One region of the Desulfosalsimonas propionicica genome, then DNA from elsewhere that is predicted to be linked to it. Evidence: riboswitches for the same ligand, from Rfam matches in the RefSeq annotation. Region 1 holds a riboswitch; each other region holds the start of a gene.
What was found. Region 1 has a riboswitch for cobalamin ahead of HNR65_RS12065 (TonB-dependent receptor plug domain-containing protein). Riboswitches for the same ligand answer to the same signal wherever they lie in the genome.
Positions count from the first base shown of each region.

Region 2: it holds a riboswitch for cobalamin, as region 1 does, so the genes downstream of both, HNR65_RS03480 (MtaA/CmuA family methyltransferase) here and HNR65_RS12065 (TonB-dependent receptor plug domain-containing protein) in region 1, are expected to answer to the same signal.
Region 3: it holds a riboswitch for cobalamin, as region 1 does, so the genes downstream of both, HNR65_RS03465 (TonB-dependent receptor) here and HNR65_RS12065 (TonB-dependent receptor plug domain-containing protein) in region 1, are expected to answer to the same signal.

Region 1 is NZ_JACDUS010000007.1:30,093-37,363, reverse strand. Features, by position in the region: gene HNR65_RS12085 (magnesium chelatase ATPase subunit I) at 1-518, shown strand, start outside; gene HNR65_RS12080 (ABC transporter ATP-binding protein) at 530-1,366, shown strand; gene HNR65_RS12075 (ABC transporter permease) at 1,363-2,100, shown strand; gene HNR65_RS12070 (adenosylcobinamide amidohydrolase) at 2,104-3,267, shown strand; cobalamin riboswitch at 3,338-3,559, shown strand; gene HNR65_RS12065 (TonB-dependent receptor plug domain-containing protein) at 3,939-5,756, shown strand; gene HNR65_RS12060 (TonB-dependent receptor plug domain-containing protein) at 5,805-7,271, shown strand, end outside.
Region 2 is NZ_JACDUS010000002.1:270-7,540, forward strand. Features, by position in the region: gene HNR65_RS03475 (sigma-54-dependent transcriptional regulator) at 33-1,439, shown strand; cobalamin riboswitch at 1,663-1,819, shown strand; gene HNR65_RS03480 (MtaA/CmuA family methyltransferase) at 2,086-3,096, shown strand; gene HNR65_RS03485 (cobalamin B12-binding domain-containing protein) at 3,169-3,918, shown strand; gene HNR65_RS03490 (CobW family GTP-binding protein) at 3,939-4,943, shown strand; gene HNR65_RS03495 (sigma-54 interaction domain-containing protein) at 5,249-6,352, shown strand; gene HNR65_RS18110 (hypothetical protein) at 6,363-6,497, opposite strand; gene HNR65_RS03500 (methyltransferase MtaB domain-containing protein) at 6,592-7,271, shown strand, end outside.
Region 3 is NZ_JACDUS010000001.1:812,322-819,592, forward strand. Features, by position in the region: gene HNR65_RS03440 (nitroreductase family protein) at 1-209, shown strand, start outside; gene HNR65_RS03445 (iron-containing alcohol dehydrogenase) at 219-1,466, opposite strand; gene HNR65_RS03450 (hypothetical protein) at 1,487-2,092, opposite strand; gene HNR65_RS03455 (iron-containing alcohol dehydrogenase) at 2,089-3,246, opposite strand; gene HNR65_RS03460 (aldehyde ferredoxin oxidoreductase family protein) at 3,407-5,317, shown strand; cobalamin riboswitch at 5,474-5,649, shown strand; gene HNR65_RS03465 (TonB-dependent receptor) at 5,821-7,271, shown strand, end outside.

The DNA of each region.
Region 1 (7,271 bases):
GCGTATCCTTTTCCCATCCGGCACGTTTCACCCTGGTGGGCACCATGAACCCCGAGGAGGGCGAGCTCCGCCCCCAACTCCTGGACCGCTTCGGCCTGTGCGTCAATATCGAGGGCATTCACTCGGCTGATGAACGCGTGGCCGTGATGGAGCGCCGGGGAGCATTTGACGAGGACCCGGAAGGCTTTGTGCACCAGTGGCAGGCCGAGTCCAGGGATCTGGCAGAACGGATCCAGAAGGCCAGCCGGCTCTATCCCCGGGTGACAGTGGAAAAGCCCATGCTCTACGAAATTGCCCAATACTGCCTGGACGTGGGCGTGGACGGCCACCGCGGCGACATCATTATTCTCAAGGCAGCCAAAACACTTGCCGCCTATGAGGGGCGGACCGAAGTGAGCTCCGGCGACATCCGGACCGCGGCGGAGCTGGCCCTGCCCCACCGGGTGCGGCGCCAGCCCCTGATGGATATCGCGGACAACGTGGCGGCGATCAGAGAAAAAGCGCTGCAGACGGGATAAGGAGAAATCCAGTGATACAAATTGAAAACCTGCAGAAAACCTACGGCAAGACCCGGGCCCTGGCCGGCATTGACCTTGTCGTGCCGGAAGGCGAGCTGTTTGCCTACCTGGGACCCAACGGGGCCGGAAAAACCACCACGATCCGCATCCTTACCGGACTGACCCAGCTGACCGGGGGGACAGCGCTTTTGAATGCCCACGACATCCGGACCCGGTCCCGGGCGGCCAAACGCCAGTGCGGCCTGGTGCCCCAGCAGATCAACCTGGACGGGGAACTTACCGTGCGCGAAAACCTGGACATCCACGGCCGCCTGTTCGCCATGCCGGCCACAAAACGTAAACAACGCATTGCCGGGCTTCTGGACTACGTGGAGCTCTCGGATCGGTCCGACAGCCTGGTCAAGCAACTCTCCGGCGGGCTCAAGCGGCGGGTGCTGATCGCCCGGGCGCTTCTGCACCATCCGCGCATCCTTTTTCTGGACGAGCCAACAGTGGGCCTTGACGCGGATATCCGGCGACGCATATGGGGGCTGATCAAAAAAATCCAGCAGGATGGAACCACGATTTTTCTGACCACCCACTACATCGAGGAAGCCGAGTTTCTGGCCGACCGGGTGGCGTTTCTGGATGAAGGCCGAATCGTGGCTTTAGACCGCCCGGACCGGCTCATCGCCGAACTCGGGGGCTGGGCCGTAGACCAATTAGCGGATAGCGGCATGAAGACCTGGTACTACCCGGACCGGGAAGCGGCAAGAGATGCTATGGCCGGCCGTGACACGGGCTTTACGCTGCGCCGGGTCAACCTGGAGGATGCCTACCTGGCGCAAACCGGAAAGAAGGTGCAATGATACAGGGATTTATCGCGGTTTATTTGCGAGAGATGATCATCGTCAAACGCCGCTTCAAGCGGCTGGTGGCCAGCATGGCGGTATCGCCGCTTCTGTACCTGCTGGCATTTTCCTATGCCATGGGCGGGGAGGTCAAGTTCAACGGATTCACCTACACGGAGTTTTTGATTCCCGGCCTGGTGGCCATGAGCAGTATGATCCAGAGCTTTGCCATTGCCACCGACATCAACGTGGCCCGGTTTTACTGGGGCATATTCGAGGAATTTCAGGCCGCACCCATCAGAAACGCCGCCTATGTGGCAGGCGAGGTGCTGGCCGGCATGAGCCGGGCGCTCATCGCCATTGCCGTCATCCTGCTTATGGGCCTGGCCTTTGGCGTGAAACTTCACTATGGGCCATTGCTCTGGCTGGCCGCTCTCTTAAACAGTTTCGTATTTGCCTCGCTTGCCGTGGCGCTTGCCATGCTGGTGAAATCCCATGCAGACCAGAGCCTTTTGACCAGTTTCGTTATCACGCCCATGGCCTTTCTGGGCGGCACCTTCTTCCCGGTGGAACGGCTGCCGGACTGGGCACAGCATATCCTGTTCTTCCTCCCCCTCACTCACGCATCCGAGTCCATCCGGGCCGTGGCTTTCGGCCGGGTGCCGGACTGGCAGGCCTATGCCGTGCTGGCCGCCGTCGGGCTGTTCTGCTTTCTGCTGGCACTAAAAACCGTAAACAAGGCAAAGGACTGACCCATGCGCATTGGCACTTACTATGACGGGGTGGAGGTCCACCGCAATGACAAAATGATCTATGCCCGATTTTTACGTCCTCACCAGGTGCTGTCCACCTGTCGGGCAGCCGGCGGATTCCGGGACGATCTGGGCTTTCTCTTAAACCATCAGAGCTGCGAGCCGGCCGGGCACATGCATCGGCTGGCCCCCGAAGTCTGGCGGGATGCAGAGGGTTATCGCCGCATGATCTGCGACCCCTGGGATCTTCCGGCAGAAGAGTGCGCTGTGCTTGGCACCGCCGCCAACATGCACAATGCCGTTTTTCAAACCGAATCGTTTCATGAGCTGACCGTTTTGGCGATATGCACCGGCGGGGTGGAGAGCAATGCCGGCCGGGCCGGGGACCCGGCCTCAATTTACGAAACCGGCGAAGGATTTGAAAAAATCAACAAGGCGGCAGACCCAAAAGGCCCCGGCACCATCAACACCATGCTCTTTATCAACAAACCCCTCACTCCCGGGGCGCTCACCCGGACCCTGGTCACGGCCACTGAGGCCAAAACCGCCGCTCTGCAGGAGCTTTGCGTGAACTCGCGTTACTCCGACGGCCTGGCCACGGGCACCGGCACGGATCAGATCGGCGTTGCCGCCTGCGAAACCGGAGATCCTGCCCTGACCAGTGCGGGCAAGCATGCCGCCCTGGGAGAGCTCATCGGCCGCGCAGTGCTAAAAGCGACCAAAAAGACCCTGGCGCTTCAAAACAGCCTGACGCCTGCCGGCCAGTGCTCGGCCAAAATACACCTGGAGCGCTTCGGCCTCTCGCGAAAAACCATGCAGGAAAGCATCTGCCGGCATCTAACAAACGGCCAGGCGGCGCTTTTGCTGGACAATTTCACGGTCATCGAGCGAGATCCCGTTACAGTGGCCGCTGTTGCCGCCATGGTCCATTTAAAGGACAAGTTTGCCTGGGGCGTTCTCCCGGCAACCTGCTGGGGCGAGGTCATGGGGGCTTATGCCGCCCAGACGGCCTGTGCTGTATCCGGGGACTACACCCGGATGGCCGGCTACCGGGAGGCCCTTGCCCCCCTGCACGGGGAATACGGCAATCCCGCATTCACGGATCTGGTCTGCCGCGCACTGGCCATGGGCTTTGCGGATAAATGGCAAAATAAACAGGGATGTTGAAAAACGATCCTTAACAAGTAACAAAGCATCAAGCAATGAAAGGAAAGGTGATTTAAAAAAGAAATTTGATAAGAAAAGCAATGCAGCCGGTCACCGGCGCAAAGCATTTGCCCGGCGATAATAGGGAATCCCGTGAAAATCGGGAGCGGTCCCGCCGCTGTCACTCTGCCCTGCCCGCTAAAAGGGGCCGGGAACCGGATGGCAAGTAAAAAGGCCACTGTTATGTCCGAAGAACGGGAAGGCCGCCCTCCGGCAGAGAAGCCAGAAGACCTGCCGGCCGCAGCCAAAGTGGAACAGACTGACGAGGAATCGGTCGCACTTTCAATAAAAGGGCAGGCTCACCAGGCATATCCAAATGGCCTGCCCCATGCGAAGTGAAACCAGAAAGCCCCGGAAGTCGGGGCTTTTTCATTTTCCTCCTGCGTTTTAAACGATCAATGGATCCGGTAAAAAAGGAGAGTATGATGAAAACAGTTATACGAATAAAGATGTTATGCACCGTTTTTGGTATTTTTTTAACTTTTTTTCTGTTTATGCCAACCAGCGCCCTGGGCGTTCAGGAACCTACAGATGATGCAGAGAAGACACTAAGCCGTGCTGCTGCGGATCAATCAGAAAAAACTGCCACAAAAATGGAGGACATGGTGGTTACTGCCGGCAGGGTCAAGGAAATGAAAAAAGAAATCACCAAGAATATAACGGTCATTACGGAAGAAGAAATCCGGCTCTCTCCCGCCCGGGATCTTGGCGAGCTTTTGGCGGAAGAAAATGTGGGCCGGATTATCAAATACCCCGGTGCGCTTTCCGGGGTTGGCGTTCAGGGGGCACGAACAGATGTCCATGGTATTGATCTGGCCGGCAGGGTCCTCCTTCTTGTTGACGGACGCAGAACCGGGACAGGGAATACGGCCAAAATCATGACCGAGAATATTGAGCGTGTGGAAATCATCCACGGTCCGGCCTCTGTTCAGTATGGGGCGGCGGCCATGGGGGGCCTGATCAATGTCATTACAAAACGGGGAAAAGAAAAACCCTCGGCTTTTGTAGAGGGAAAACTGGGCAGTTTTAACTATCAGGAAAGCAGCATCGGATTTTCCGGAAAAACAAAGGACTTTGATTTTTCGGGCTCTTTTTCGCAAAGCAGCGTGGACGACTATGACACAGGCGGAGGTGAAAAATATGAAAATACCGGTATTGATGAACAAGACAAGCTCAGTCTGAACCTGGGCTATGAATTTCTGCCCGATCACAGAATCGGATTCATCTATCAGTACTATGACGCCAGCCACATCGGTGATGGCGGAACACTGGCGCCGGGCTATTATAAAGATCCTGATGATTATATGGACAAAAGCCTGGAGTCGTACGATTTCATCTACGAAGGAGCGACCCGGGACAAACTGTTTTCATGGAAGGCCAGATATTTTACCTCAGAGGACGAAAACACCAATTACGTTGTCACCAGCGACACAAGCGCGCTTGATTACAAATCAACCACTGAACCTGAGGGTGCGCAGGCCCAAATGACCTGGAGCCCGAAAAATTATCGCCTGACTGCGGGTGTTGACTGGATCCATTACGATCTTTCCTCAACTTCGACGCCAAAAAAAGGAGAATATGACAACCCCTCTTATTTCCTTCTCGGCAAGGCCGATTACCTGGACAAACGGCTTATTTTATCCGCAGGCCTACGCTACGACGACTATGAATACAAAGCCAAGGACCAGAATATAAAATCCGAAGATGAAAACACAACGCCACAGATCGGGATCGCCTACCTGCCTGTCGAGAATCTCAAGTTAAGGATCAACTATGCCGAAGGATTTAGAATGCCGGCACCGGGAGAACTGGCCTATGATATTTTCTCTTATGGAGTGCAATACTCCGGCAACCCCGATTTAAAACCGGAGCAAAGTCAGACTTATGAAGCAGGCCTGGATTTCTATTACAAATATTTTGATGCGTCACTGACTTATTTCCATACTGAATATAAAGACAAGATCAGCGGAACTTTCATCAGTCCCACAGAGTATACCTATCTCAACATTGGAGAAGCCACTGTTTCAGGCTTTGAGGGCGAGCTTTCATATAACCTGGCCCATCTCCTTAATTTGTCAACCTGGCAGATAAAACCTTATGCCAGTTTTGTCTACCTCCTGGACTATACAAATGAAGAAACCGGTGAAGACCTGGAACAGATTTCCGAATACAAAGGGGCGTGCGGGATACGGGTTCACGACTTAGAAGGCTTCTCAGCCGCATTCAACCTGACCTACACAGACCATTTGACTGACTATGGCGGCGAAAAACTGCCCAGTTATGCAGTGGCCAATCTTTCAGTGGAAAAACGGCTTGTCAATTGGGGCCGTTATGGAGACATGAGCCTGCGCGGCGAAATAAAAAACCTTTTTGACAGGGATTATGCCCACAAAGACGGTTATCCCATGCCCGGACGCAATTTTGCCATAGGGCTTCGTTATCAGTTTTAAGTAAGGACAGGCGACAAAAACCAAATCATACGGACATGGAGGACCGCGATGACGTGCCACATAAAATTGTGTGCCAAACTGCTTCTGCTCATACTCGTGTTCGCGTGCGCCCCGACGGGAGTTGCAGCCTTTGCAAATGAGGCAAAAGACGCAAGGGAAAGCACTGGAACGCAGGAACCCGGGGAAGCAAAAACAACCGAAATGGATGACATGGTGGTCAAGTCCACCAAGATCGAGCGCAAAATTGAGCATATCACGGACTCGGTAACCGTTGTCACCGAAGACCGGATCAAGCTGGGGGGCTTTACAGACACAACCGAGATTCTTCGCTTCACCCCCAGTGTCGAGTTCAAGCAGGCCGGCGGCCCGGGCCAGTTCAATTATCCAAAGCTTCGGGGATACGATGATGGTCATTTTCTGGTGCTTGTCAACGGTATGAAGATCAATGAGGCCTATGGTGCCGGAACCGGCCATTTTCTCGGGCATATCGACCCCCGACTGATCGGATCCGTGGAAATTCTCCGCGGCCCCCAGGCCTCATTGTACGGCTCGGATACCACAGCCGGCGTGATGTCCTATACAACCATAAGCGGGGAACCTGGTGTTCATTACAATGTGGGGACCGAATACGGCTCCCTGGAATGGAAAAAGGGATACGGCAGCGTGCGGGGCGGTAGGGAGACCTGGGATTATGCCGTGGCTGCGGCCTACACCGACAGCGGCGGGGTCCACGACGAGGAGTATTACAAAAACCTGTCCCCTGCCCTTAAACTCGGCTGGCATCCCGGCCCTTTTGATGTGGAACTGGCCTATTTGTATGTCAAAAGCGAGTTTCAGGCGGCTGAACTCAATGAATCCAATGAATTCCTCGAGAACCGGGATGCGCATTATGCCTTTCAAACCCCGGACCCGAATAACGCCAACGAGTATGAACATCACATCACCACCCTGAATATCTCCCACCGGATCAATGATGCCTTTCGCCAGAAAATGATGCTGGGCTGGTTTGAGAAAGATCATTACCGCAATGACAAGGATGATGGTCTGCTGGGATATGAAACCGCACCCTTTGACAATTTTACCTATGACGGGGTCGCATATAATAAGGGTGAGGCCGTTCCGATTTACGATAAAGGTACAGGCGAGGCATATGGCTACGATCACAAGAATCTGATGACGGACTACAACCTGATATGGGATATGCAGATAGGCAATGCCGGTTCCAATACCATGCTTTACGGGTTTGAATACCTGTACCAGGAAGGCGGGAAATGGGGGCGGTATGGCGATGTCTCAGCGGATACTTACAACTACTCATTTTATGTCAATGACCAGTTAATGCTCCTGAATGACGCCATGATTATTTCCGCCGGCCTGCGGCGGGATGAACATGAAGTCTATGGCAGTGAGACCACCGGCAAGCTCGGCTCGGCCTATACATTTCTCCGGACCGGGACCACCCTGTTTGCAAACTACGGGACCAGCTTCAGGGCCCCCACGTTTTCCAACCTCTAT
Region 2 (7,271 bases), on a different contig from region 1:
TCATGAGGAAAATAGAGGAGAGGATCACCCCGATGAAGTATAGGATTTTATTAGTTGATGGCCAGGTATCATTCTGTCAGCAGTTCAAGACGATCTTAAACGATAAAGGCCATGACGTCTGCATCTCTCATAACCCAGACGATGCATTGGAAAAGCTGTCCGGCCAATCGTTCGATATCCTGTTATCCGATATGAGAATGCCGGGCATGGATGGATTGGCTTTATTCCTGAGCGCGCGAAAAATAGATAGCGAGATCGCCGGCATAATCATGACTTCAAACGGTTCCATTTCGATGGCGGTGAACGCAATCAAACAGGGGGTTTCCGATTACATCCAGAAACCCATCGAGCCTGAAGTTCTGCTGATGATGATTGAAAAGGCGTTGCAGGAAAGACAACGGACCCGGGAAATCCGCCATCTGCGAAAGGCCTTGGTGCAAGGGTTTTCCTACGGCAAGATTATCGGGAAAAATCACAGAATGCGGGAAGTTTTTCATCTCATCGAGAAAGTGGCGCCCAGCGACTCCCGCGTTTTTATTACCGGAGAGACCGGGGTAGGCAAGGAGTTGGTGGCCAGGGCGATACATTTTAACAGCCCAAGAAAAAATAAGGCGTTTGTTGGCATCAATTGCGGGGTGTTGTCAGAATCCCTTTTGGAAACCGAGTTGTTCGGACACGAAAAGGGGGCTTTCACCGGTGCCGATCGCTGCAAGCAGGGTAAGTTCGAGTATGCCAGGGGAGGGACGCTGTTTCTCGATGAAATCGGCGATATCTCTCCGGCCCTCCAGGTGAAACTGCTTCGGGTTACTCAGGAAAATTCCATGGAGCGGGTCGGAGGCAACTCCCCGATCGATGTCAATGTGCGGATCGTATCGGCCACGAATCAGGATATTATGGGAAAAATCAAAAGCGGTTCTTTTCGGATGGAACTTTTTTACAGACTCAATGTTGTTGCCATTCAAATACCGCCCCTGCGGGAAAGAATAGACGATATTCCCCTCCTTGTACATCACTTTATCCACTGCCTGAACCGGAAATTTCATAAAAACATCCAGCGGGTTTCAACACGGGCCATGAAACAATTGATGCAGCACAACTGGCCCGGAAACATTCGGGAACTGGCCAATATTCTGGAAAGGGCGTTTGTCACAACAGACGGTGCCGTAATCGATAGTATCGATTTCTCAAATGATTTCCGGAAAAGTACCGGCCAGCAAGCCTTATACCCGGTGGACACGGATATTCCTTTTAAAACGGCCATGGCAATGGTCCAACAGCAGTTTGAGAAAGCCTACCTTTTAAAAGTGCTCCAACAGTGCAACGGCAACGTGTCAAGGTCGGCAGAAATAATGGAACTTAATCCCCGAACGTTGTGGCGCAAAATAAAGGACTACCGGATTGATCGGTTAGAATGCATCCTCGCTGGTAATCGTTATTGATCAGTTTGTATTCTGATGTCACAGTGCGACATCCATGCCCTTATCATAACCAATAAAAATAATAGGGTTTTCAAATATAAACACACATTTTGTCTTTGGGTCGCGCCATCGGTGCCGGCATTCACCTTGTAAAAAAACTTCTTTTCCAATTGCGTAACTGCCGAATTTTCCCTGATGAAATTACGATCGGCAAAACAAACAGATTAATGGCACATATTTTGAATGTGAATAGAGTAAGGATGCCAACTCATGTATGGCATCCCTCCCGCATTTTGAAGGGAAAATGGTGGAAATCCATTGCTGCCCCGCAACTGTAAGCGGTCTGTCCACCGTTTTATAAGACTGCGAGCCAGAATACCTTCTTTCCGAATGTCGCGCTTTCGAGGGTGAGGCGCCCATTTGTTAAAGCAGAGAAGAACCGTAATCGAACTTTAGCAAATGCAGGGTCTCTGGGGGTACAAAGCTTGATTGCGACAATTTCACAACACCACAATCCGGTTGGAACCTGTTGCCGTGACCTTTGCGTCGCCGGTTGAGCCAGCGGACAGGATCGTCCATTCGTCAGGCTGTTTATCTTCGAACGGGCGAGGAGTTCTGACCCGTTCTATTATAAAAACCAATCATTTTCTACCTGTGGGAGGCCCAGATGAATGCAAAAGAACGTGTGATGGCAGTTATAAACCATCAAAAGCCCGATCGAATGCCGTGTTTCGGAGCCAATTCGACCGTGACCTATGACCAGATGGAAGCAGTTGGCGCGTACTGGCCCGAAGGACACGAAAAGGGTGAAGCTATGGCCAAGCAGGCATTGGCCGCATATACCGTGGTGGGTTTTGATGCCGTTCGGGTTCCCTTTTGTCAGACATTTGAGGCGGTTGCCCTGGGATGCATCCGGAAGTCGGGGAAAATCAGGGATTCCGAAGGAATTCCGGGAATTGATCATCCTCCGCCTTATAAACTCGATGATACGCCCGAGTTTCCCGGTGATTTTCTTTCAAGGGGGTATATACCTGAATTGCTCAAAGCTATTGAAATCCTGAAAAGGGAAGTAGGCGATGAGGTCCCCATTGTGGGGGGAATCATTGGCCCTTTAACCATCGCTGGCTCTCTTCTGGGCAGTGTGCCACTGCTGAAAGCTACCTACAAGGCACCTGAAAAGATCGTGCCGTTTTTGGATATCGGTGAAAAAGCCGGTACTGCTCTGGCCAATGCCATGATCGAGGCGGGAGCAGATATTATCTCGATCGAGGACATGACCGCCTCCCCCGAATTAATTGCGCCCAAAACCTATCGGGACTACGAACTGGAGTACCAGCGCAGGCAGATTGAATCCATTTCTGTGCCTGCCATACTCCATATTTGCGGCAATGTCGACAAGATCGTTGAATGGATGGGGCAGACTTCCCCTGCAATTCTGAGCCTCGAACCCAAGGCCGACACCCGGCTGGCCCGTCAAAAATGCGGGCCCAATATGATCTTCATGGGAGGGGTTGATACTGCGACAACCCTGTTCATGAAGGATGCTGAAACGGTGAAGAAAGGTTGTGAAGAACTTATAGAAGATGGCGTCCAGATTCTGGCCCCGGGATGTGCCGTGGCACCTGGCACCCCCATGGATAACCTGAAGGCTATGGTGGAGGTCGCAAAGGCTCACTAGATAGATGATCGACTGTGGCGGTTGTCCCGGAAAACCCCACAGAAAAACAACAAAAACAAAACAAGGAGAAAGATGATGAAAGTGTTGAACGATTTTTCAAACATCTTCAGGCGGTATGATCTCCATGTGGAAAAAACAGGCCAGGCCAAGGAGGTTTCAAAAGACCCGATTCTCCAGGATATCGCTAAGTTCGTGGTAGAAGGAGATGAGGAGGGAGTCCTGCCCGTTGTCCAGAAGGCCCTGGAAACCAAATCCCCCCTTGAGGTCATCAATGATGCACTCATCCCCGGCATGAATGAAGTCAGCCGGTTGTGGGAAGAAGGCAGCTATTTTCTGCCCCAGGTTATCCTCTCAGCAGATGCCATGAATGTCGGCATTGCAGAGTGCGAGAAGAAAATGGGAAAATCCATGGAGCGAAAAGCAAAAGTGGTCACACATACCGCAGAAGGCGATATTCACGACATCGGCCAGGTGATTGTCAATGCACTGCTCAATGCCAATGGCTTCGAGGTTATCGACCTGGGATCCGATGTCCCGGTGGATAAGGTCGTGGCAGCATGTCGAGATCATCAACCGATAATGGTTACCGGCACCGCACTCATGACCACTACCATGTCGGCCTTTCCCAAAATTGCTCATCAATTGAAAAAGGCGAACCTGGAAATTCCTTTTATCTGTGGTGGTGGCGCGGTTGCCGAGGAATATGTGTCGGAATATGATCTGGGTATCTGGGGCAAGGAAGCCAGCCAGGCTCCGGGAATGGCCGAAGATGCACTGGCAGGTGAATCCTGGCAGTCCATGCGGTCCAAGTGGAATGGATAACGGATCAGTGGGTCAAACGCATGATTGTTGACATCGTTTTCGGGTTTCTGGGAGCAGGAAAAACCACATTCATCACCAGGATTCTCAATGATTGGGCCGTCAAAGAGAAGACCGTGGTGCTGGTGAACGAGTTCGGCGAAGTGGGTCTTGACGGGGAACTTCTTGCTATGCAGGGAGGCAATGTCGTGGAGATGCCCAGCGGTTGCATCTGTTGTACACTGCAGGCGGATTTCAAAACTCAACTGATGGACATCATAGATACCATCCAACCGGAAAGAACCATCATAGAACCTACCGGTGTGGCGACGATTTCCCAGATTCGATCCATCATTGAACTGCAGGTATTCGAAGGGGCAATAGAGGAAATCAACGATATTTTGATCGTGGATGCCACTGGATTTATGGATCTGTACAAAGCCAATCGCCATTTCGTTGAGTCCCAGATCGAGTATGCCAACATCGTTATCCTGAACAAATACGATCGGGTTGATAAGAGAAAAGCCATGTTGACGCGCAATTCGATATCGGCCATCAATCCCGGCATTACGGTGCTAACAGCGGCATTCGGGGCGGTGGATTGGGCGGAATACCAATTGGCCCTTTCCACCGTTTTTCGTTCAACACCATCGATAGACGTGGAACGCGGCCATGACCATGACTTGGCGCACCAGGACCGCTCATCATCACCGGCAAATGGCAGGAAATTGCGTTTCAGTGAAAATCAGGATGCGCTGGGTTATGAATCTTTCGGATATGTTTTCGAAAACCTGTCGTTTGATCCGGAATCGCTGGATTCATTCTTCCACATGCTCAAACAAGAGGCAGCCGGCATGGGTGAAATCGTGCGGGCGAAAGGGATTTTTCAAATCGGTGATAAGGGTGTGTTAATGGAAATCGCTTCGGGAGAGTTGTCCACCCAGCCCGCAGGGCAGGTCAGAGACAGCAAAATCTCGGTCATCGGCAAAAGCCTGGATCGGGATAAAATAAGCGCTGCTTTGAAACAGTGCACAACAGAGAAGTCATGATAAATATACGGGCAAAACAGGCAAATGATATATGCGGCAAACCCGTCATCCTTATTGTGGATGATGCCTATATGGCCCTGCGGCCGTTGACACGGTTGATCTCCCCGGAAAAGTACAGGACCATCTGGGTTTCAGATGAACAGCAGGGGTTGAAACTTCTGGAGAAATATCATGGCGTGCCGCTGGTCTGCATCATTGATCTGAAATCATCGACTATGGGCGCAGGCGGGTTTTTCCATCAGGCCAGACAGCTGTGCGGTCCCATCCCGCTTCTTATCACCAGTCCCCTGGGAACGATTTTGCATATGAGAGGCGATTTTTATGAGTTTGCGGGTTCCAATTTCAAAGACCACATCAATGATATTCTCTCTATCATCGTAAGGAGGCTGGCGAATCCGGGGGGGGCGAAAAGCAGGGCATCGAAACCACCGGAAACAACCCATGGGCCGACGGAATTCATGGTTGGCTGCAGCCGCAGCATTAATGAAATCCATCGCATGATTGATAAGGTAAGTCGTTTTCCCAGCACTATACTCATTCAGGGAGAAAGCGGCACCGGAAAAGAGCTGATAGCGCAAGCCGTTCATCGCGCCAGTCAGCGGAAAAATCAGCCGTTTGTCGCAATCAATTGCGGAGCTATACCGGGAAATCTAATGGAAAGTGAACTTTTCGGACATGAACGGGGCGCTTTTACCTCCGCAAATACGCATCGAAAAGGAAAGTTCGAAATCGCCCGGGGCGGCACTGTTTTTCTGGATGAAGTGTCTGAAATCGAGCGTGATTTGCAGGTCAAGCTGCTCCGGGTTCTACAGGAAAGGGAATTTGAACGGGTTGGGGGCAACGAAACCCATAAAATAGATGTTCGCATAATCGCCGCTACAAGTCGGAATCTGAGAGAGGCTGTGGAGGCGGGATCGTTCCGGGAAGATCTGTTTTTCCGTTTGAATGTCATACCCTTTCAAGTTCCTCCCCTCAGGGATAGAAGAATAGATATTCCCTTGTTGTTGAATCACTTTATGAAAACAACGGCTGAAAAAACCAGCCTGCGGCCGCCGCAGCTTTCCGATCCGGCGGAGAAGGCGTTGCTTCGGTATTCTTATCCTGGAAACGTGAGAGAACTGGCAAATATTGTGGAGCGACTTTTTGTCCTGTGCTCCGATGGACAGGTGACGCTGGCCGATCTGCCAGCAGAAATTCTGGATGAAACCTCCGGGGACTCTGAATACCCGGGGAAATGGATCAACGATTTACCTGAAACCGGGGTCCGTCTCCGGGAGATGGAAAAGGCCCTCATTGTAAAAACCCTGGAAAAAACTTCGGGAAACAAGGCAGCGGCGGCCAGAATGATGGGTATGACGCGACGTCGGTTGTATATACGGCTTATGGAATATGGCATCGTTTCCGCATAGGCGTGTTACCTCAGGTGACACCTGCGGGCCCGGATGTCACCCGGGGTGACAGTGCATGCGGGCTGATCGGCCGAAGGCTTCTGTCCCGGAGGTGTTTTTTCGGGCATTTTCCGGTCTCCATCTCATCGAGGATTTCATGGCACATGTTTTGCCTTTTATCAGATTGAGGACATTCAATTTACAATGGATTTGAACGTCGAAGAGGGCCATCCAATACATAATTGAAAAGGGGGATCGTCATGGCAAGAAAAAAAATTGAAAAAATGGCTTACAGCAGTGGTGCGGAGATGATGTTCGGCACCGCCAAGCATCCGGTCAAGACTTCTCGCGGCATCCATATCGGCGGGGGATTTGTCCATCCGGAAGTGGTTCCGCACCCCCGGGCCGGAAGCGAAAAAACCAAGAAAACACTCCTTCGGGAATATGAACGGGCCAACGGGGACGCACTGGAGCGAATGGTCATCGTCGGCCATCCTACTCTGATCGTTGAAAACGAACATGTGTTTCAGATGACCCATAATCCAACCTGGGGTGGAGAAATCGCGGCCCAGACCGCCCGCCAGATGGATGATTGTCTCGACAAGTACGGCCTGAAAGCCGCATACCGATCCACCCCGGCCGATTTGCGCAAACCCGACATGCACCACATGCGGGAAAGCGATTACACCCATGAGATTATAGAATCCTTCAAGCAGGTGTCCAAATACGCCGACATCATATCCATCGAGTCGATGGGCGGAAAAGAGATATTCGACCATGCGATCATCCGTAACGACATTACCGGCATCCTTTTCGGCATCGGTGTCCTGGGCGCTATCGATATGGAGTGGATGTGGGACCAGATCGTAGATATCGCCAAGTCCAACAATTGCATTCCCGGTGGAGATACCAACTGCTCCGAGGCGAACACGGCAATGTT
Region 3 (7,271 bases), on a different contig from region 1:
ATATCATGAACCACGCCCACGCCCGGGGCCTGGGCACCTGTTATATCGGATTTGTGACTCTGGCCCTGAAAATTTTCCCGGGTCTTCGAAAGCTGGCATCCCTTCCCCGGGACCGCAGAGCCTATGCCTGCCTGACCATGGGCTATCCGGCCCATACATATGCCAGAACCCCTTCCCGCAGGCCCAGGCCCGTGGACTGGCTTCGATAAGTGAAAATCTTACCCGGTTTTGATTTTTGTCCGGTCCAGGGGCGTGCCTTGCCAGGCGTGTTCGAGCACCATCTGCGCATCTTCTGCCAGCAGTTCCTCGGGGTTGGGCACCCGGGCCCCGTCGCTTAAGGCTTTTTCCGCAATCTTGGGCAGCATGTTTTTTTCCACCAGGCGCCGGCCGTCTCGGTCCCGGATTTCCGATAGAAACCGGGGATGGCGCCCGCCAATGGCATCATGCAGGTCCTGATTAAGCTGCCGGATCAACGCGATTGTTTTTTCGGCCCGTTGGTGCCGGGGTGTTGCGGCATAGGTTTCCGGCCCGGCCAGGGGCAGCAGCAGCTGGCCGATGATTTCGTCCCTGCGGTGCAGGTTGTATTCCAGGCCATAGGGCAGCAAAGCCGCCATGCAGTTTCCGTGGGGCACGTGGCACACCGCGCCCGTGGAATGGCCGAGATTGTGCACCATGCCCACCATGGAATTGGAAAATGCCGCCCCGGCCAAGGTGGAGGCATTGGCCAGGGCCAGGCGGGCCTGGGTGTCTTCGGGGTTTTGGATCACATAAAGCAGGTTTTGGCTGATGAGATCAATGGCCTGAAACGCCAGGGTATCGCTTAAAGGGTTTTTTTCCATGCAGTACCAGGCCTCGCAGGCATGGGACAGGGCGTCCATGGCTGTTGCCGCTGTGATAAAATCCGGCAGGGTCCGGGTCAGGCGGGCATCGAGCACGGCCAGGTCCGGCAGCAGAAAATAGGAGACAAAGAGCATTTTCTCCCGGCGTTCCGGATCGGCGATCACGGCCACCAGGGTCATTTCCGATCCCGTGCCTGCGGTGGTGGGCAGAATCACCAAAGGATTGAGTTTGTTGCGCACCGCACCGGCTCCCTGGTAGTCCAGCAGGGTTTTGCCTCCCAGCGAAACCACGATGTTCACACCCTTGGCCGTGTCAATCACCGAGCCGCCGCCCACGGCAATGATGGCGTCGCATTGGTTTTCCCTGTACACGCCGGCGATTTTGTCCACCACATGGTAGTCGGAATCCACCGGAACATCGCTGTAAACCGGTGCGGATTCCAGGCCGCGGGCTATGGCCTGTTTGACCACATCCACGAGCCCGGCGTTTTCCACCCCGGGATCCGTGATGATCAGCGGCCGGCCGGCGTCAAGTTCGGCCAGCAGCGCCGGTATTTTTTCAAGGGCGTTTTGCCCTGAAACAATTTTGGCACGGCTGCAGAAATCATAAAATTCCGGCAGGATCATGGCGATTCCTTTCCCGGTTTTTAAATGTTTTTGTAAATCACCCGTATCAGGTCCGGAAAAAAGGCGCGCAAATAGATCCGGATGCGGTTGAAATGCTTTTTCCAGCCCGGCAGTTCCGAGTTGCCCGGATAGCGTTTGACAGCCCGCCTGGCAATGATTTTTGGCAGCAGATAGACTTCCACACGGTCCAGGGCCCGCATAAACGCCAGGGCCTGGGGCAGGCTGCCTTCCACCATGAACCGGTCGTAGTTAAAGGCCTGGGCCGTTGACTCCTGAAAGGTGAACAACCGCATGGCTGAGGCCAGGTTTTTGATGGTCAGGCGCAGATGAGCTTTGGCTGCCCGGGGGTGCCAGCCCAGGTACCGGAGGCGGCCTTTTTTGTCCTTTTTGGCCATCATCCACGGTCCTGCCGGGCCCACGCCCACGCAAAGACAGAATCCGTCTGGCATCTGCTCAAAAATTCGCCGGACCGTCGGATCCACCCTTGCAGCGGCTTCAAGGCCCCGGCCCACCACCAGCAGCATTACGGCAATGTAGGCTTTCCGGAAATAACTGGTTTTCGGGCGGATCTCCGGATAGTGGCCAAGGTCGGCCGGAGCGGTTGAAAACGGGGTAAAACGGTTCATTCGGATGCTCCTTTCCAGGCCCGGCCAGCCAGGTCCAGCGCCTCAGAGGCTTTTATTGCGGTATCCGGCCTGGATGCTGCGTTTTCACAGGCCTGCCGGATTTGGTAAAAAGGGATTTGCAAAGATTCCAGGCTTTGGCCCAGGGTATTTTGAATTTTGTCAAACAGGGCCTTGAGCATATCTGCCCCCGTGGCGGGCCGCTGTTGTTCCGGTGTGGCGGCATAAGTTTCCATGCTGGCCACTGCCAGCAGCAGTTCGGGCCTGGGCGGGCCGTTTTGCTCCAGGGATTTTTCCAGGGCTGCAGGCGCCAGAAGGCCGGTAAATAAACCCCTCCGGATGCGGGTCATCCGGGCCAGTTCTTCTGAAACCACCCGCACAATGCCCGGTGCGGCGTTGGCAGCGGCAATGGCGGCAATTACACCTGCGTTGGCCATGGCCAGGCAGGGCTTGTCCCGGCCCGGCGCTGCCAGGGCGGCGTCCAGGTTTTGGTTTAAAAGCCGGAGGGCGGTGTGGACAAACGCATCCCGGATGGGGCCGGGGCTGGGCCCGGTAAAGGCGCTCCAGGCGTTGTCCGCGGCAATGGCCGCGCTTTGGGCGGTTTGAGGCGGCGGCTGTCCCCGGAGCATGCGTTTGTCCAGCACGATGACATCCGGGGCAAGAAATTCCGAGCAAAAACGCTGGTGATCCAGGATCAGGGTGTTTCCGGCGCCGGTGCCGTGCAAATCCCCGGCAGGCACCAATACAAATGGGTATAATCTTTTGGTCAGGGCCGCGCCCTTGAAAAAAGCCGAAAGATCCGGCGTGTTTTCAGAAACCAGGATATTGACGGCCCGGGCCAGGTCCGCGGACAAGCAACTTCCCAGGGCGATCAATGCATCGCAGCCCCGGTGGACAAACAGGTCCGCAGCCTGCCATGCCAGGCTGATGCCGGCATAATCCCCCAATCGGTTAAACACGGCGCCGATCAAGCAGTCGGAATCATCAAATGCCCGGATCAGGATCCGGTCCCTTTTTTGGGCAACTGCCGCCCGGTCGGTGATAATCAGAGGCTTGCAGGCGTTGTTGGCCGCAAGTTCGGCCGGGATGTTTTCCAGGCTGCAGGCACCGGAGATGATTTTGGGATGACTCAGAAACGCGTAGTCAAACTGGGGCATTTCTTTACTCCTGCTCCGTTGGTGGATGACCGGTAAGCGTCGCGGACCCTCAGTAAATGTTGATTGGGCTTGTTTTTTTTTATAATTTAATAAACAATCTCTTATCATAAGCGGACCAGAATGTATATTCATTGCTGCTCAATCAGGCAGGGAGGTTTTCATGCAGGAGATCACAGGCACCAGCAACCGGGTACTGGAAGTGGATTTAACCCGTCAGACGTTTGATATCTCTTATATCAGTGATGTAGACCGGCAACAATATCTGGGCGGCAAAGGCATTGCGCTGAAGCTGATTTACGACCGGATGGCCGCGGGTATTGATCCCCTTGGCCCGGAGAATTTGTTTGTCCTGGCAACCGGGGTGTTTATGGGTACGGGCGCCGCCTGCTCGGGCCGGTTTGAAGCCGTGACCAAATCGCCGCTCACGGGCCTGATGGCCAGCAGTTCCTGCGGCGGTCCCTTTGGCATGGCGTTAAAGACTTCCGGGTGGGATGCCATGGTGATTTTCGGCCGGGCCCAATCACCGGTCTATTTGCGGGTGGATGCCGGTGGGGCAGCGTTTGTTCCCGCCGATGAACTTTGGGGAACGGGCACGGCGGATGCGGAAAAGGCGATTTTGCAGGACGGCTCCGGTGCCCTGGTCATCGGGCCGGCCGGGGAAAACCGGGTCCGGTTTGCCAATATCCGGTCCGGACACCGTTTTCTGGGACGGGGCGGCATGGGAACGGTGCTGGGGGCCAAAAATCTCAAGGGCATCGTGGCAAAGGGCAAAGAATACAAGATTGTGCCGGCGGACAAAAAACGCTTTGATAAAGCGAATCGGCTGTTTTTTAAATATATTCAAAGAAATGGGGTCACAGCCGGCGCTTTCCGGGATTACGGCACCAACGCCAATCTCAATACCGGCAATGCCGCCGGAATCCTGCCAGTGCGCAATTTTACCGGCGGCAGCCACGGCCGCGCCCGCAAGCTCTCCGGCGAGGCCATGGCCGAGCGGTTTGACACAAAGCATGATACCTGCAAGCCCTGCGCCATTCTCTGCGGCCACCGGGGCACCATTCGGGGGGAAAAACGGCATGTGCCCGAATACGAGACCATGACCCTGCTGGGCGCCAACCTGGAGATTTTTGATCCGGAAACGGTTTCCGACTTCAATGAGTTGTGCAGCCATTACGGTATGGATACCATTTCAACGGGCGGGACCCTGGCCTGGGCCATGGAAGCCGGTCAAAAGGGACTGCTGAAAACAGATCTGAAATTCGGATCTGCTGACAAAATTACCGAAATGATAACGGATATGGCCCTGCGCCGGGGCCTGGGAAAAGATCTGGCCCTGGGTTCTGCTGCCGCGGCCCGGAAATACGGGGGCGAGGATTTTGCCATGCATGTCAAGGGCATGGAACTGCCCGGCTATGATCCCCGGGGTTCTGTTGGCCAGGGCCTTTCCTATGCCACGGCCAACCGGGGCGGCTGCCACCTGTCATCCTACATGGTGGGCCTGGAGGTGATTCTGGGAATGGCCGAGCCCCGGGCTGTGCGCTGGAAACCCTACATGGTCAAGTTCATGGAAGATGTGTTTTGCGCCATCAACTGCCTGCACGTGTGTTTGTTTACCTCCTTTGCCGTATTCCTGGAGCCGCCCCTGATTCGTTTTTCACCTAAGTTTGTCATCCGGCTGCTCAATCAGAACCTTTCCCGGCTGGCGCTGAATTTAATGGATGTCAGCCTTTATCCGGAGCTGTGGCATGCCATTATGGGCAGCCGCTATGTGCCCTACCAGGGCATGCGGGATTTTTACAAGGCCGGAGAACGGGTCCATGTGCTGGAGCGCTACATGAACACCCGGGAAGGTATTTCCAGAAAGGACGATACCCTGCCGCTGCGGCTGCTCACAGAGGGGCGCGCCTGTGATGCCGACCAAAGCACGGTTCCCCTGGAGGCCATGTTGCAGAAATATTACCGGCTGCGGGGATATGACCCAAACGGAGTGCCCCGCCCGGCAACCCTTCGCCGGCTGGGCATTGAACCCCGGCATCCGGGCCGGGGAAAAAACAGGGAAGATGTTTTTTGAAGTTTGCAACTGTCTGTTTTTGTAAGTTCAGTAAAAAAATACAGCATATCGATTATAAAAATGACCCTTGACAGGGTATTGCAATTGTATTTAAATATAGACAATTATTCAGATGCTCGCAATGTGAGCCTGGCACCGGCTTGTACAACCTGCTTTTCGAAGCGTTGTTTTACAGGAGCCTGTCAGGAGGGAACCCTGTGTGAATCAGGGACCGGCCCGCGGCTGTAAACGGGGACGAAAGCTGCAGAACTGCCACTGTTTGTATTAATGGGAAGGCGCAGCAAGTAGATTGATCCGCAAGTCAGAAGACCTGTCTGAATAACCATAAGGGGTTTGACTGCGCCGGCAACGTTGTGCCCCGGGCGGATTCTGCGGATAAAAAAGGGAAATCCCGGATCGTGTATACGATCCGGGATTTTTTTATTGAAAACGCATATGCCCAGGTTTCTCCATGACAAGGCCGGCTGCGGCACATTTTCATTGACAACAGTAAAGGAGGCACCATGGGCAAAAAATTTTTATTGATTCTCTGTTTTTCCATTTTATGTATCTGCACGCAACATTCCGCACATGCGCGATCCGCTCACAATGCCACGGCCATGGAAGATATTGTGGTCACATCTGAGCGGTTTCCTTCTCCGGAAAAAGAAAGCCCGCAATTTATTCAGTCTTTTTCAGCCGCGGAATTAAAGCGCACCGGCGGCAACAACGTTATTGACGCCCTGCGCCGGATCGGCGGGTTTTCATTTCAGGGTTATTCACCCATGGGTGTAAAAGCCGGAATGGGCAGTTCGCTGTCGATTCGCGGAGTTGAAGGCGGCGAGTTGGTCCTGATCAATGGCATGCCCATTCAAAATTCCGGAAACAAAAATTATGAATTATCCAATTTTTCGCTTGAAAACATTGAACGGGTTGAAGTTATGAAAGGGGCATCTTCCATTCAGTACGGTGCCGATGCCATGAGCGGGGCCATCAATATTATCACCAAAAAGAATGCCGTTCACAAACAGACAACGGCATCCGTGGAATTCGGGGATTACGGCTATCACAACCATCATCTGCAATACCTCGGGCCAGGGGTGAATGTGGGGTTTGGGTATCAGCATATGAATTCAATTAAGCGCAATGATGACTTTGCGGATAACGAATACAGCGATACCAGACCGCTTCACCGGTATTCAGCCAGCGTAAACGCCAATATCGCGGAAAATTTATATTTTGACGGCCTGGCCAGTTACGTGGACTCCGGCTATGAAACATATGACGCCACAACCGGTCAGGTAATGGACACCAATGAGCAGGAGCAGTATGAAATTTTTACCAACCTGCGCTATGAGACCGAAAACGCGAGATTCAAAGCATTTTACAAATACGGGGATGAAGAGAGAAAAACATACGAATACCAGCCTTCCAAAATCCTGGACGGGATCAGTAAAAACAAGCATTTTAATACCGGTTTATCAACAGACGCCAAATTTGATTTCCTGACTGCTGAAGTCAAAACCGGCTTTGAATATATTCATCGCGCTGCCAACTTTGAAACCGGATATGGATATCATTACCGCAATGACGTTGCCGTGTTTGCCATTATCAGCAAGCGCTTTTTCCAGCGGCTGAAAATCGATCTGGGCATGCGGGAGCAATTGATTTATGCGGACGCCGCCGGTGAAGACCAGGATGAATTCACTCCCAGCCTGGGGCTTAATTTCCGGCTGAATCAATCCGTGAATCTGTTTGCCAATGCGGCAAAAGCCTTCAGGGCGCCTTCTTTTAACAATTTGTACTATGATTCCTGGCTGCTGAAAGGCAACCCGGAGCTGACCCCGGAAAAGGGCTGGACTTACGACGCAGGGGTCAAGTTTACAAACGCATGGAGCAAGATCCGGTTATCCGGGTTTTTCATGGATTACAAGGACAAGATTGAATCCTATAAAGGCGGCGGCTACCCGTATGA